Saccharophagus degradans 2-40: one gene and its partner. Each later gene encodes a partner of the first gene's protein in a complex. Links are inferred from orthologs where the notes say so. Each region holds a gene or a part of one and is shown on either strand. Other genes may lie near its edges.

Region 1 (5,842 bases):
GCTATAAAATAAGCGTAGTTACCTTGTTAACGAATTTTGTAGTGTTTTGTAGTAAGTCTATTTGATTTGTTTTTTGGTTTAGCGGAAGGTGAAAAGTAATGAGTGATGATGACGATTTCTTTGCAGAAGAAGACGTAATTGAGGAAGACGATAACAGCGAGAGCGAGTATGGTGAATACGGTAATTCACTTACAGCCAAAGAGGCAGAGCGCGCTCGGTTGCAGGCAGAAATGGAAGCTTTTTTAGCTAGTGGCGGTCGCATTAATGAGATTCCAGCCAACGTGGTGGCAGATCCACCCAAAAAGCCAACTTCCAGCTACGGCGGCCAACCTATTTAAGGTAAACGCTTATTGCTGTTGAGTTCGCTTAGCTAGCCAATAAAAAACGGGTTGATGTTGTGCATCAGCCCGTTTTTTATGTGTGATACCTTTGTGCGGGTGAGTGCTTACTTGCCGGTAAACAGAGGTTTAATAATTTTTTATATATTTGGGCAGAAGCCGGTTTAGCACTTCGGCTATATAGCCTAAAAATATTGTGCCCATGCCAGAGTGGTAAAATTTAGGGTCTTCGTTGCCTATTGCCAATACGCCTAGCGGTTTGCTGTGAATAAGCACCGACATTGCAGCGCTGCCAATGTGGGGCGCGTCTTTATCAAATAAAAATTTACACTCATCGTCTTTAATGCCGCCGCTTACCGCTTTGGGGGATTTAATTCTGCGGCCTATTACATCGCGTGCAACATGCAGGTTTTCTATGCGCGCTGCAGTCGAGGGGACGGTTTGATGGTTGCCAAAAATAATTAAGCGGGTGTGTTGAATATTAAATTCTTTATCGAAGCTGTAATAGAGGGCATCAACTAAATCGCCTAGGTCGTTACATTCCAGTAGGGCTAAGACAAGGCGCTTACTTTTTTCGAACAGGCGGTCGTTCTCGCGTGCGTTATCTAACAGGTTACTTAGGCGTTGGCGCATATCCATATTGCGATCGCGTAAAACAGACACCTGCCGCTCTACTAGCGATACCGCTTTACCGCTATCGTGGGGTAATTCTAATTCGCCCAAAAGACGAGAGTGTTTAACAAAAAAATCGGGGTTTTCGGCTAAATACTCTGCAACTCGCTGATCGGTAATTGACGCGTCTCGGTTACTCATATCTTAACTTGTCCATGAAATACCGTGGTGGCAGGCCCGGTCATCATTACTGGGCTGTCTACACCTTCCCACGTTATAGAAAGGCTGCCGCCAGGCAGGTTTACTTTTACGGTGTTTTCAAGCAAGCCCTGCAAACGCCCAGCAACCACAGCGGCACACGCACCGGTCCCGCAAGCTAAGGTTTCGCCTGCGCCGCGCTCGTATACGCGCAGGTTAATTTCGCTGGGGCTAACTACCTGCATAAAGCCGGCATTCACTTTTTTAGGGAAGTGAGGGTGGGCTTCTATTTCTGGGCCGAGGGTTTCTACCGGCGCGGTTTTGCAGTCGTTAACACAGTACACCGCATGGGGGTTGCCCATAGAAACGGCACCAATTGTTATATCGCCTGCGCCTTGCGTTGGCAGTGTATAACTGGTTGCCTGCTGCGGCGCTGCGAGGGGAATATCGGCGGGGCTAAGAATAGGTGCGCCCATATCGACAGTAACTTGATCGTCTTCTTGTACATGTAACACCATGCGGCCCACGGCTGTTTCTACGGTAATAACGCTTTTTGCCGTTAGTCCGCGCTGCCGCACAAACACCGCAAAGCAGCGGGCGCCGTTGCCACAGTTTTCTACTTCACTGCCATCGTGATTAAAAATGCGGTATTTAAAATCGGCGTCGGGGGAATCGGGTGTTTCTACAACCAATACTTGATCGCAGCCCACACCAAAATGGCGGTCGGCCAGTTGGCGCGCTCGCTCTGGGGTAATGGTGACGCGCTGGCTTATGGCATCGATCATTACAAAGTCGTTGCCTAGGCCGTGCATTTTGGTAAAGCGAAGTCGCATGGTGTGCCTTAGTGTTTGGTGTTTAACCTAAAAGTGCTTACGCCTTATGAGCGTATTAGGGTAATAAATGTTCGCCTCGAATTAAATCCTCAAAGCTTTCGCGCTCGCGCACTACAAAGTATTTGTCGCCATCGACAAGTACTTCCGCTGCGCGGCCGCGGGTGTTGTAGTTAGAGCTCATTACAAACCCGTAAGCGCCGCTAGACATTAACGCTAAACGGTCGCCAGCTTGCAATGCTAATGCGCGGTCTTTTGCTAAAAAGTCGCCGGTTTCACACACTGGGCCTACTAAATCCCACTGTTGGGTTTCGCCTTCGCGCTGGCTTAGTGGTTTTACGTCCTGCCAAGCTTGATAAAGCGCAGGGCGGATATTGTCGTTCATGGCACCGTCGATAATGGCAAAGTTTTTATGCTCGGTGGGCTTTAAAAACTCAACTTCGGTAAGCATTACGCCGGCATTGGCGGCAATAGAGCGGCCCGGTTCCATAATAATGGCTAATTTGCGATCACCCAACTTGGCTTTAATTTGCGTTAAGTAGTCGGCTACTGCAGGGGGCACTTCGTCGCGATAGGTTACGCCCAAGCCGCCGCCTATGTCTAAGTGCTCAATGGTGATGCCTGTTTCGGCTAGGGTATCTACCAGTTGAAGCAAACGGTCTAACGCGTCTAAGAACGGGGTAAGCTCGGTAAGCTGCGACCCTATGTGGCAATCTACACCCACAACCTTAAGGCTGGCGAGTTCGCTTGCGCGAGCGTACACCGCAGGTGCGCGCTGTATATCTATCCCGAATTTGTTTTCTTTTAAGCCGGTAGAAATATACGGGTGAGTCTTGGCGTCTACATCTGGGTTAACGCGTAAAGAAATAGAGGCAACTACGCCCAGTTCGGCGGCCACGTCTGCCAAGCGCTCAAGCTCTGCTTCCGATTCTACGTTAAAGCAGGCAATACCTACTTCTAATGCTTCGCGCATTTCTTCACGGGTTTTACCAACCCCAGAAAAAATAATACGGTTAGGTTGGCCACCGGCTTTAAGCACGCGGCGCAATTCGCCAGACGACACAATATCAAAACCTGCACCTAGCTTTGCCAATACTTGCAGCACTGCAATGTTCGAGTTGGCTTTTACTGCGTAGCACACCATGCCTGGGTGATTGCCAAGGGCGTTGGCGTAATCCTGATAGGCACGGGTAAAGGCGGCTTTGCTGTATACATAGCAAGGGGTGCCCAATGCGTCGGCGATGGCATTAAGAGAGCACTGCTCGGCGAACAGTTCGCCGTTTTGATAGTGAAAGTCTGACATAGTGATCAAAAATCTCGAAAATAGGGGTAGTTAGGCTGTGCTGCCATAAAGATGGCGACTTAGGGCTACCGACTAGCGTAATAAACGCGAAAGTATACTACTTGTCGGCGTGGTTGTGGCTTTTAGTGGCAGGTTTAGCCGGCTCATCTGGCAGCTTTAGCGGGCCCTTTTGGCCGCAGGCGCTAATAGCCAGAGTGCTAACTGCAATAACAAGCACAACGGGTAACGCGGATAGGGTTTTTTTAATGGCGCGAGTGGTGAATTGGTTCATGGCTAGCCCTTGGTCAATTATGGCCGAAGTATACCGCCAGTAAGGCCGCAGGGACACCTTAGTGCAAAGCTTGTGCGTTGGGAATTAGCTGGCAAAAGTAGGAAACAATGCATCAATATCCATACATTGCTCTACCTCATCGGCCAATCTAGTCAGCTCGGTTTCGATAAGGGCGCTGTAATCTAGCGCGCGGGCGTTGGTTAAGCCTGCCCATGCGAGTAGGGCTTGGGTGGCGCTAGGTTGACTAAATAGCCCATGCCAGTATGTGGCAATAATCTGATCGTCGGCCGAGCGGCAGCCTTCGGGTTGGCCTTCGCAATAAATAATAGGGCGCTGAAAAGCGGGGCCGGTGGAAAGGCCTGCATGTATTTCGTAGCCGCTAATGGCGACGGGCTTATCATTTATATGCAACTCACCCTGTAGGTTAAGTAGGGTTTTGTGTTGCGTGAACGTAGTTTCAAAATCTAAGTAGCCCAAGCCGTTAACGCTGCTGGCTGGGCTTTCTATGCCGTGGGGGTCGTGCAGGGCTGTGCCTAACATTTGTAGGCCTCCGCAAATTCCCAACACTTTGCCGCCGTAACGTAAGTGCTTGGCTAGTTGGGTATCCCAGCCTTGGCTGCGCATAAAGTTTAGGTCGGCAATGGTGTTTTTGGTGCCGGGTAGAATAATCAAGTCGGCGCCTTCGAGGCTTTGCCCTGGCCCTACAAATGCAAAGTCTACTTGGGGGTGTAAGCGCAGCGGGTCGAAATCTGTATGGTTGCTAATGCGCTGCCATACAGGTACACGAATTTTTAAGTGTTGGGTGTTTTCCGCAGTGCTATTTGCCGTTAACGCATCTTCGGCTTCAAGGTGTAATTTTTGAATATAAGGTATTACGCCTAAAACCGGTTTGTTGGTTTTTTGTTCTAGCCAAGTTAGGCCTGGTTTTAACAATTCAATATCGCCGCGAAAGCGGTTAATTACAAACCCTACCACGCGTTTCTGTTCGCTGGCGGAGAGCAATTCTAATGTGCCAACCAAATGCGCAAATACACCGCCTTTATCTATATCGGCAATAATAATTACAGGGCAATCCACTTCCTCGGCAAACCCCATATTGGCTATATCGCCTTCGCGCAAATTTATCTCTGCAGGGCTACCTGCGCCCTCAACAACAATAACTTGGTATTGTGTTTGTAATCTTCGGTAGCTTTCTAGCACCGCTTGCATGGCCACTTTTTTATAGTCGTGGTATGCGTCTGCTTCCATTGCGCTTAGCGCTTTGCCGTGCACTATCACCTGCGCACCGGTATCGGTACTGGGCTTTAATAAAATGGGGTTCATATCTGTATGCGGTGCTATTCCCGCAGCCTGCGCCTGCACCGCTTGCCCGCGCCCAATCTCACCACCATCTTCTGTTACCGCAGAATTTAATGCCATATTCTGCGGCTTAAACGGCGCCACCTTAATGCCCTTGCGCGCAAGAATACGGCACAGCGCTGCCACCAGCGTAGTTTTACCCGCGTCGCTGGTGGTGCCTTGAATCATTAGTGTGGTGGTCATGGGTGCTCCTGCGAAGAAAGGTGTGCAAGAATAAAACCTTACACTGGCGAGCACAAAGCTAAATTTATATTTACATTAAAACTAGGCTTGAAATGAATTTATTGTAATGAGTCGCTCGATGGCCAAGTGTAATAAAATCGGCTGAAGCCGTCTTCGTCTAAGCGAATCGCATCTGTGCTATCGGTTGCTTTCACTGAATATTCGTTTTGTGTATCTGCTTGGTAAATATATACATAGTTGTGTTTACTGTGTGTCATTTCAGCACCGTTTTTGTACCACGTATTAGACCATAGTAGAGCGGGCGAGGGCGGGGCAATGGTCAATGCAATATATTCTTTATTGCCAATAGTTATTGTATGTTGCTGTGGGTTAAAGTGAGAGCGTGCTTTAGCCCAAGTGTATAGTACCCAACGTTCCCTATTAACCGGTCCGAATCTTCTTCCCGAGTTCATAATGCTGTTGCGGCTTGGTGTGTATGCGTTGTAGCCGCCATTTACTTTAGGAAAACAACCAACTTCGTCGTCGTTAATGGGGTCTCTGTGTTCGCCTGCAATTGAATTTATATCATCAATCCAATGAAGCCAACTTAAGTTTGGAGGAAAGCAGTGTGAGCTAACATTGATTCCATAACCTGATATTCCTTCGGGTGATGCATATTCGTCTTTTAGCCAGGCATGGCTATGCCCTAGCTCATGTACGCTAATTTTTGACGTACTCGATGTATATGTAATACCAAAGTCACCTAAAT
Region 2 (7,307 bases), 130 kb from region 1 along the record:
ACGGGTTAAATGTACCTTACTTACCCGCTCCAGCGCCTGTCGATATAACTGCGCACCACCTACCAACATGGCTTCTGCTACCCCCATTTGGGCAGCTATTTGTTCTGCCAGTTCCATTGCGCCTTCCAAGCTATAGGCCACTTTTACTTGATCTTCGTAGCCCTCGGCTTGCCAATCTGCCTGACGGGTAACCACAATGGTAGTTCTGCCCGGCAACGGCTTACCAATCGAATCGTAGGTTTTGCGCCCCATGATGATGGGGTGCCCAATGGTGACCTGCTTGAAATGCTGTAAATCTGCCGATATACGCCAAGGCAGCGTGTTATTGATACCAATTACGCCGTTTTGAGCTGCGGCGACAACTATAACTAACTCCATGTACCTTCCTGCTATATCGATATAGGCGCACTAATGTGCGGGTGAGCCTGGTAATCTACCAGTTCAAAGTCTTCAAATTTGAAGCTAAAAATATCTTTTACTTCAGGGTTAATTTTCATCGTGGGTAGTGGCAAGGGCTCTCTGGCCAACTGCGTTTCAACTTGCTCTAGGTGATTCAGGTAAAGATGCGCATCACCAAAGGTGTGCACAAAATCCCCCAACTCTAAACCCGTTACCTGCGCCACCATCATGGTTAACAGGGCGTAGGATGCGATATTAAAGGGCACCCCCAAGAAAATATCGGCACTGCGCTGGTACAGCTGGCAGCTTAATTTATTGTCGGCCACGTAAAACTGAAACAGGGTGTGACAAGGCGGCAGGGCCATTTTGCCATTGCGCACGTTATCCTGTGGCGACACGCCCTCGTCGGGTAGCAACGCTGGGTTCCACGCAGAAATAATATGGCGACGCGAGTCGGGTTTATTTTTTATTTGCTCAACTAGCAATGCAAACTGATCGAGCGAGCCGCCATCTGGCGTAGGCCAAGAGCGCCACTGTGCGCCGTAAACTGGGCCCAAATCGCCCTCTTCTGTTGCCCACTCATTCCAAATACGCACGCCGTTATCGGTAAGGTATTGAGTGTTAGTCTCACCCTTTAAAAACCAAAGTAGCTCGTGAATAATCGACTTTAAATGGCACTTTTTGGTGGTAACCAACGGGAAACCTTCACTTAAATCGAAGCGCATTTGGTAGCCAAATACACTCACAGTGCCAGTACCGGTGCGATCTTCTTTTTTGGTACCGGTATCGCGCACATGGCGCATTAAATCTAAATATTGCTTCACTTGTTTTACCCCAAAAAATGCTTAACGAGTAGCGCCAGGCTTGGTGCGATAGGCCCATGCAAATACAATTAAACCCACTGCAATCATTGGCAGCGACAGTATTTGGCCGCGCGTTACCCAGTCAAATAAATCGAATTGAATATGCTCATCTGGCTGGCGAACAAACTCAACCGCAAAACGCTGACAACCATACACAATTAAGAACAGTGCCGAAACCGCTGCGCGCGGGCGCGGCTTAGCCGAAAACCAGAAGAGAATTGCAAACAGTACAACGCCCTCTAAAAATGCTTGATACAGCTGCGATGGATGACGCACAAGTCCAAGCTCATCCTTAGGGAACACCATACCCCAAGACACGGTTGTTTCGCGGCCCCACAGCTCGCCACCAATAAAGTTGCCTATACGGCCAAAGCCCAAACCTATAGGCACCAAGGGTGCAGTAAAGTCCATCACATCAAAGAAATTGCGGTTTACCTTGCGGGCGAATAACAGCATGGCAACTGCCACACCAATTAAACCGCCGTGGAACGCCATGCCGCCCTCCCACACTTTAAATAACCAAACGGGGTCAGCCAAAAAGGCAGAGAAATTGTAGAAAAACACATAACCAAGACGACCACCCACCACAACCCCTACAGCGCCGTAGAAGATAAGGTCTTCCACCTGCGCCTTGGTAAGGCAAGCGCCCGGCTTGCTGGCCCGATAGCGGCCCAAGCCCCAAGCCCCCAAAAATGCGCACAGGTACATAATGCCGTACCAGTGAACATTAATAGGCCCAATTTCAAAGCCAAACAGTTCGAACGCCCCAATGGAGAGCGCAATAGGATCAATATCCGGATAATTCATAGATGGGTCCAAAAGAATTGAGTGGGTAAGAGGTTAATTATAAATCCGCCAAGTGACGGGCTGCTTACCCTTACCTTGTGTTACAAATAGCCTAGTGTTCCAAATAGGGTGCCACTAAGGTAGCCAATACGTCATCAGCCACCTACAAAATTGTGAGCGCAGGCTACTAGATGTTGGCGTCATCGCCAAGGTCTGGGCGCAACATGCGATTGAGCCCCGCATGGCGGAATGCAGCCTCTAGGCAGCGGTTAATCGACTCGGCATCAGGCAGCGACATCACCTCTGCCAATAGGGTTTCCGCTTGCTCGAGCGTTACAGCCCGCACAACCGATTTAACCTTAAGCAGGTTGGTGGCGTTCATCGAGAGCACATCATACCCCATTGCCACCAACAAAAGGGCTGCGGCAGGCTCGCCGGCCAACTCACCACAAATACTTACCGGCACACCTTGGCTGTGGGCATCTTTTACAATTTTGCGCAAAGCGCGCAGCACCGCCGGGTGCAGTGAATGATACAAATCGGCGACGCGAGGGTTGTTGCGGTCTACGGCCAGCAAGTATTGCGTCAAATCGTTACTGCCCACAGAAATAAAATCTACGCGCGCCGCCAACTCTTTTGCTTGATACACCGCAGCAGGCACTTCGATCATCACCCCCAAGGGCGGCATTTGCACATCGTAGCCCTCTTCTAGTAATTCATCGTAGGCGCGATGAATAAGCATTTGGGCTATTTCGACTTCGGCAATATTGGTAATCATTGGCAGCATAATGCGCAGGTTATCTAACCCCACACTCGCTTTAAGCATGGCGCGCACTTGGCCTAGAAAAATCTCTGGGTGATCGAGGGTTACGCGAATACCGCGCCACCCCAAGAAAGGGTTTTCCTCTTCGATAGGGAAGTAGGGTAAAGATTTATCACCGCCCACATCGAGTGTACGCATGGTTACTGGGTGCGGCGCAAACGCTTCTAGCTGCTCGCGGTACACCAAGCGCTGCTCTTCCTCACTGGGAAAGCGATCGCGCAACATAAAAGGCACTTCGGTGCGATACAACCCCACCCCTTCGGCGCCGCGCTCGATAGAAAGCATGGTATCGGCCAATAGACCAGTGTTTACCCAAAGGGCAACGCGGTGGTGGTCTGAGGTTTCGCAGGGCAGGTTTTTTATAGACTGCAGGCCAGCAACCAGCTGTAAATCTTCTTCCAATATGGCTTGATAGCTTTGCAACAACGCTTCGCCTGGGTCGATATAGACCGACCCGCGGTAGCCATCGACTACCATTTCTCTGCCATTAAGCTTGGTAAACGGCAGATCGACCGCCCCCATAATGGTGGGAATACCCATCGACCGCGCCAAAATGGCAATGTGGGAGTTGCTCGAACCGCGCACAGACACTAAACCCGCCAGCTGCCCCACCGGCACTTCGGCAAGCATTGATGGCGTGAGATCTTCACCCACCAATATAGTTTTTTCGGGGTATACCAATTCTTTTTGCGTGGTTTCTTGCAGGTAGGCTAATACGCGACTGCCCAAGTCTCGCACATCGGATGCACGCTCGCGCAGGTAGGCATCGGGCATGGCAGAGAAGGTTTTAACGTGATCTAAAATCACCTCGCTCCACGCGTAAGGCGCAGCCAAACCCATACTAATTTTTTCGGTTACCTCGCGGGCCAGCGATGTATCGTCGAGCATACCTAGGTAAGCATCAAACAATACCCGCTCTTCTTTGTTTAACAGGTTTTCTAAGGACTGCCCCAAGCGCTTTACGTCTTCGCGCACCGCCGCCAAACTGCGGCTAAAAAAGGCCAGCTCTTCTTCTATGTTGTCACAGGTGGCATAAGGCACGGCATTTAGGTCGGCAACCGGCGATACCACCACACATTCGCCAATAGCCACACCCGAGGCCCCCGGCACGCCGTTAAAACGCACCGCAGATTTAGACCCCATTGCCCGCAAGGTACCTGTAGCCTCGGCATGTGCAATCACACCGGCAAGCTGGGCAGACATGGTAATAAGAAATGCTTCTTCGCCTTCATCAAAGCGACGCTTAGCCGCCTGCTGCACTACCAGCACCCCCATAACCTGACGCTGGTGAATAATTGGGGTGCCTAAAAATGCAGAAAAGCGCTCTTCGCCGGTTTCGGCAAAGTATTGATATTTGGGGTGAGATTCGGCGTCGTCTAGGTTTATAGGCTCTTCGCGCGCGGCAACCAACCCCACCAAACCTTCGTTTTTAGCCAGTGTAACGCGGCCTACCGCTTCGCGATTTAAGCCATCGGTAGCCATTAAAGTGTAAGCGCCAGTTTCGTTGCGTAGGTATACCGAACACACTTCGGTGTTCATGGCTGATTTAACTCGGCGAACAATAATCTCTAATACCGAGCTTAGATCTGTAGCGGCATATACCTCTTGAACGATACTACGCAAATCATTCAGCATAGAGCTCGGCCTTCACCCAGAGTGCTTAGAAAATATTGATTATAGACAGGCGATAGCTCTTTTAAAGCACGGCGATACACATCGCGTTTAAAGGCCACCACCTTGCCCAGAGGGTACCAGTAACTTACCCAGTTCCAAGTATCAAACTCAGCGGGGCTAGAGGCATCTAAGCGAATAGCGGAGTCGTTAGATACCAAACGCAGTAAATACCATTTTTGTTTTTGACCAACACATTTTGGCTCTTTATCGCGCACTAAACGGCGCGGCAAGCGGTAACGCAACCAACCCTGCGTTACGCCTAACACCTCTACATCGGCTTTACACAAGCCAACTTCTTCTTCGAGTTCGCGGTACAACGCATTCTCGGGAGATTCATTGTGCTTAATGCCGCCCTGCGGGAACTGCCAAGCATCTTGTCCACCCACGCGACGCGCCCAGAGTAATCGCCCCTGATCGTCCGTCAAGATAATGCCTACATTCGGGCGAAAACCATCTGCATCTATCACACAAACCTCGTAAGCGATAATAATTGTTATAATATTGGCCTTATTGTTCCATAAGATAGTAAGGCACAGCAATTGGCAAATAAGCCGATCGATATTAAAGGTGCCAGATAACCGTCCATTCCGCCAGCATTTCTCCATTATCGCTACAGATCGACTACATTTTGCGCCATTTTTCGCAAGGAGACACTTTTGACACTCGCCCTTTTTGATTTAGACAACACCCTGCTAGCAGGCGACAGTGACCACAGCTGGGGAGAATTCCTTATTCACAAGGGCATTGTAGACGCCAAAGCCTATGGCAAGGCCAACGATGCCTTCTTCGAAGATTACAAAAACGGCACGTTAGATATAGTGGCGTATCAAGAGTTTGCTTTGACAGCACTTATACCGCTTGATTCCGCGCAAAGGAAACAATTGCACAATGAATTTATGGCGCAAGTTATTACCCCAATGATGCAACCCAAAGCGGTTAAACTTATTGAGAAGCACCGCCAACAAGGTGATACATTAGTTATTATCACTGCAACTAACAGTTTTGTGACCGGCCCTATAGCCACCGCCCTTGGAATTGATACCCTACTGGCTACCGAACCTGAGATTATAGATAGCATGTTCACCGGCAAGATTGTGGGAATACCCTGCTTTCAAGAGGGTAAAATTGTTAAGCTAAACGAATGGCTAAGTACAACAGGCCACTCGCTAGATGGCGCCTGGTTTTACAGCGATTCCGCCAACGACCTGCCCCTGTTAGAACGGGTGGCAAACCCAGTAGCTGTAGACCCAGACGAGCGCTTGCTAAAGCACGCCACAGAGCAACAATGGCCTGTTATCTCGTTGCGCGATTAATATGCGCCGCCCGTATCTCGGTGATGCAATAGGCGATACAGAAGTACCAGCACAACAAATAAACCATGGGCAAAGGCTGCCCCATAAGGATTCACCATGACCCGCTTTCGCCACAAGGGTGTTGCGACACTTACCTGCTTAGGCTTATTAGTGCTGGGCGGCTGTGACAAAACGGAAGCACCTGCCACCGCGGTGCAACCAGAACCCGTAGAGGCCACTCCTCCCGCGGAAAGCGGCAGTGCACAGGCACTGTGGGCCAGCGGCAGCCAAATTCTTAACCAAAGCCTTAGTGCAACCCAAGCACTTAACAGCGCAATTACCACGCTGTTAAACACCCCCAGCGAAGATGCCCTACTGCAGGCGCAAAAAGCGTGGGCTACAGCGGCTATTACCTATCAAGAGTTCAATGTATTTGCGCAACTGCAGCCGCAAAATTCGGTACTGTTTAACACCGTAGCCGACAACCATTACCGCATAGCGGCACACCCTATTCAGCCGGGCTATTTAGATTCCTTTGGCGATTACCAATACTCGGGCATTGTGCACGATATAAGCATGCCGCTTAACAAAGCTACTTTGCTTAACCAGCACGGTATGACCGACCTAGCAGATGCCGCCCTCGGTTTTTACGCCATAGAATACATGCTGTTTGGCTACCAAAACACGCGCACCATAAAAGACTACATTGCCCACTTAGAGCTTACCTCTGCGCACCAAACTCACGGCTATCAAAACCTTGAGGAAACACCCAACAACCGCAGGCGCTTACTGCTACAACTGCAAAACGATATTCTGCTCGAAGACATGCGCTACCAAGCGGATTACTGGCAGAGCCCAGCACTTAGCAACGAATGGTTAACTCTTAGCCCTAAACAACACTACAGCGTGGTAGTGCACGCCTTTAAACAAAGCGCCTCGTCGCTGCTACTAGAGGTAATAGAAGCAGCCAAAAGCAGCCAGCAAGCAGCAGGCGCAAGCCCAGATCGCGTAACCCGCGACCGCGTAAAAATGAGCCTGTCCTCGCTTAAGCACGCACTGCCAGTAATTCCAAGCGATGCGCGCACCCAGCTTGTCAGCGCCCTAGACCTTGCCCTATCAGCCTCCGCCAGCTCGCAGCCAGACTGGCACAAGACGGTATACGAACAGCTAATGGTCATCACTACCGCCAATATTTAGCAGCACAAATTTCACTTTTTTCGGTCGCATCAATCATGGCTAGTCTAAACTTAGGCTAGCCCCTAAACATTAATAATGGCGCCGATTGATGACAGCACAACTTACCGACGACCAAATAAAAACCATCCTGCAAGGCATTGCGATTCCGCCGCAACCCCAGATACTAGTCGACCTGCAAATGGAGCAACTCGACCCCAATTGCAGCGTGCTCTCGGTGGCTAAGCTTATTAGCCAAGATGTAGGCCTGTCTGGCAGTATCTTAAAAACGGTTAA

The links. Proteins that work in one complex are often made in the same cells at the same time.
Region 2: the proteins of dapF (region 1) and SDE_RS01840 are in contact, whole or in part, in a solved structure (PDB 5YGU), measured with the Escherichia coli proteins. The link is inferred for Saccharophagus degradans 2-40 from one-to-one orthologs.

The regions. Positions count from the first base shown.
Region 1 is NC_007912.1:295,158-300,999, forward strand. The notes cover bases 65-3,064. They hold dapF (diaminopimelate epimerase), read right to left. Parts: upstream 1,982-3,064; coding sequence 1,148-1,981; downstream 65-1,147. Other genes in these bases: SDE_RS01250 (hypothetical protein), read left to right, coding at 99-338; SDE_RS01255 (DUF484 family protein), read right to left, coding at 468-1,151; lysA (diaminopimelate decarboxylase), read right to left, coding at 2,037-3,064. In the rest of the region: more of lysA, read right to left, coding at 3,065-3,281; LPS translocon maturation chaperone LptM, read right to left, coding at 3,379-3,552; SDE_RS01270 (cobyric acid synthase), read right to left, coding at 3,637-5,094; SDE_RS01275 (M64 family metallopeptidase), read right to left, coding at 5,193-5,842. UniProt on the Escherichia coli protein: Involved in the succinylase branch of the L-lysine biosynthesis and in the biosynthesis of the pentapeptide incorporated in the peptidoglycan moiety. Catalyzes the stereoinversion of LL-2,6-diaminopimelate (L,L-DAP) to meso-diaminopimelate (meso-DAP).
Region 2 is NC_007912.1:429,019-436,325, reverse strand. What follows is about bases 3,257-6,138. They hold SDE_RS01840 (RNA pyrophosphohydrolase), read right to left. Parts: upstream 5,013-6,138; coding sequence 4,500-5,012; downstream 3,257-4,499. Other genes in these bases: SDE_RS21060 (imelysin family protein), read left to right, coding at 5,955-6,138; SDE_RS01835 (HAD family hydrolase), read left to right, coding at 5,202-5,858; ptsP (phosphoenolpyruvate--protein phosphotransferase), read right to left, coding at 3,257-4,506. In the rest of the region: SDE_RS01860 (dihydrofolate reductase), read right to left, coding at 1-378; SDE_RS01855 (thymidylate synthase), read right to left, coding at 390-1,223; lgt (prolipoprotein diacylglyceryl transferase), read right to left, coding at 1,245-2,069; more of ptsP, read right to left, coding at 2,236-3,256; more of SDE_RS21060, read left to right, coding at 6,139-7,034; SDE_RS01825 (HDOD domain-containing protein), read left to right, coding at 7,123-7,307. UniProt on the Escherichia coli protein: Master regulator of 5'-end-dependent mRNA decay.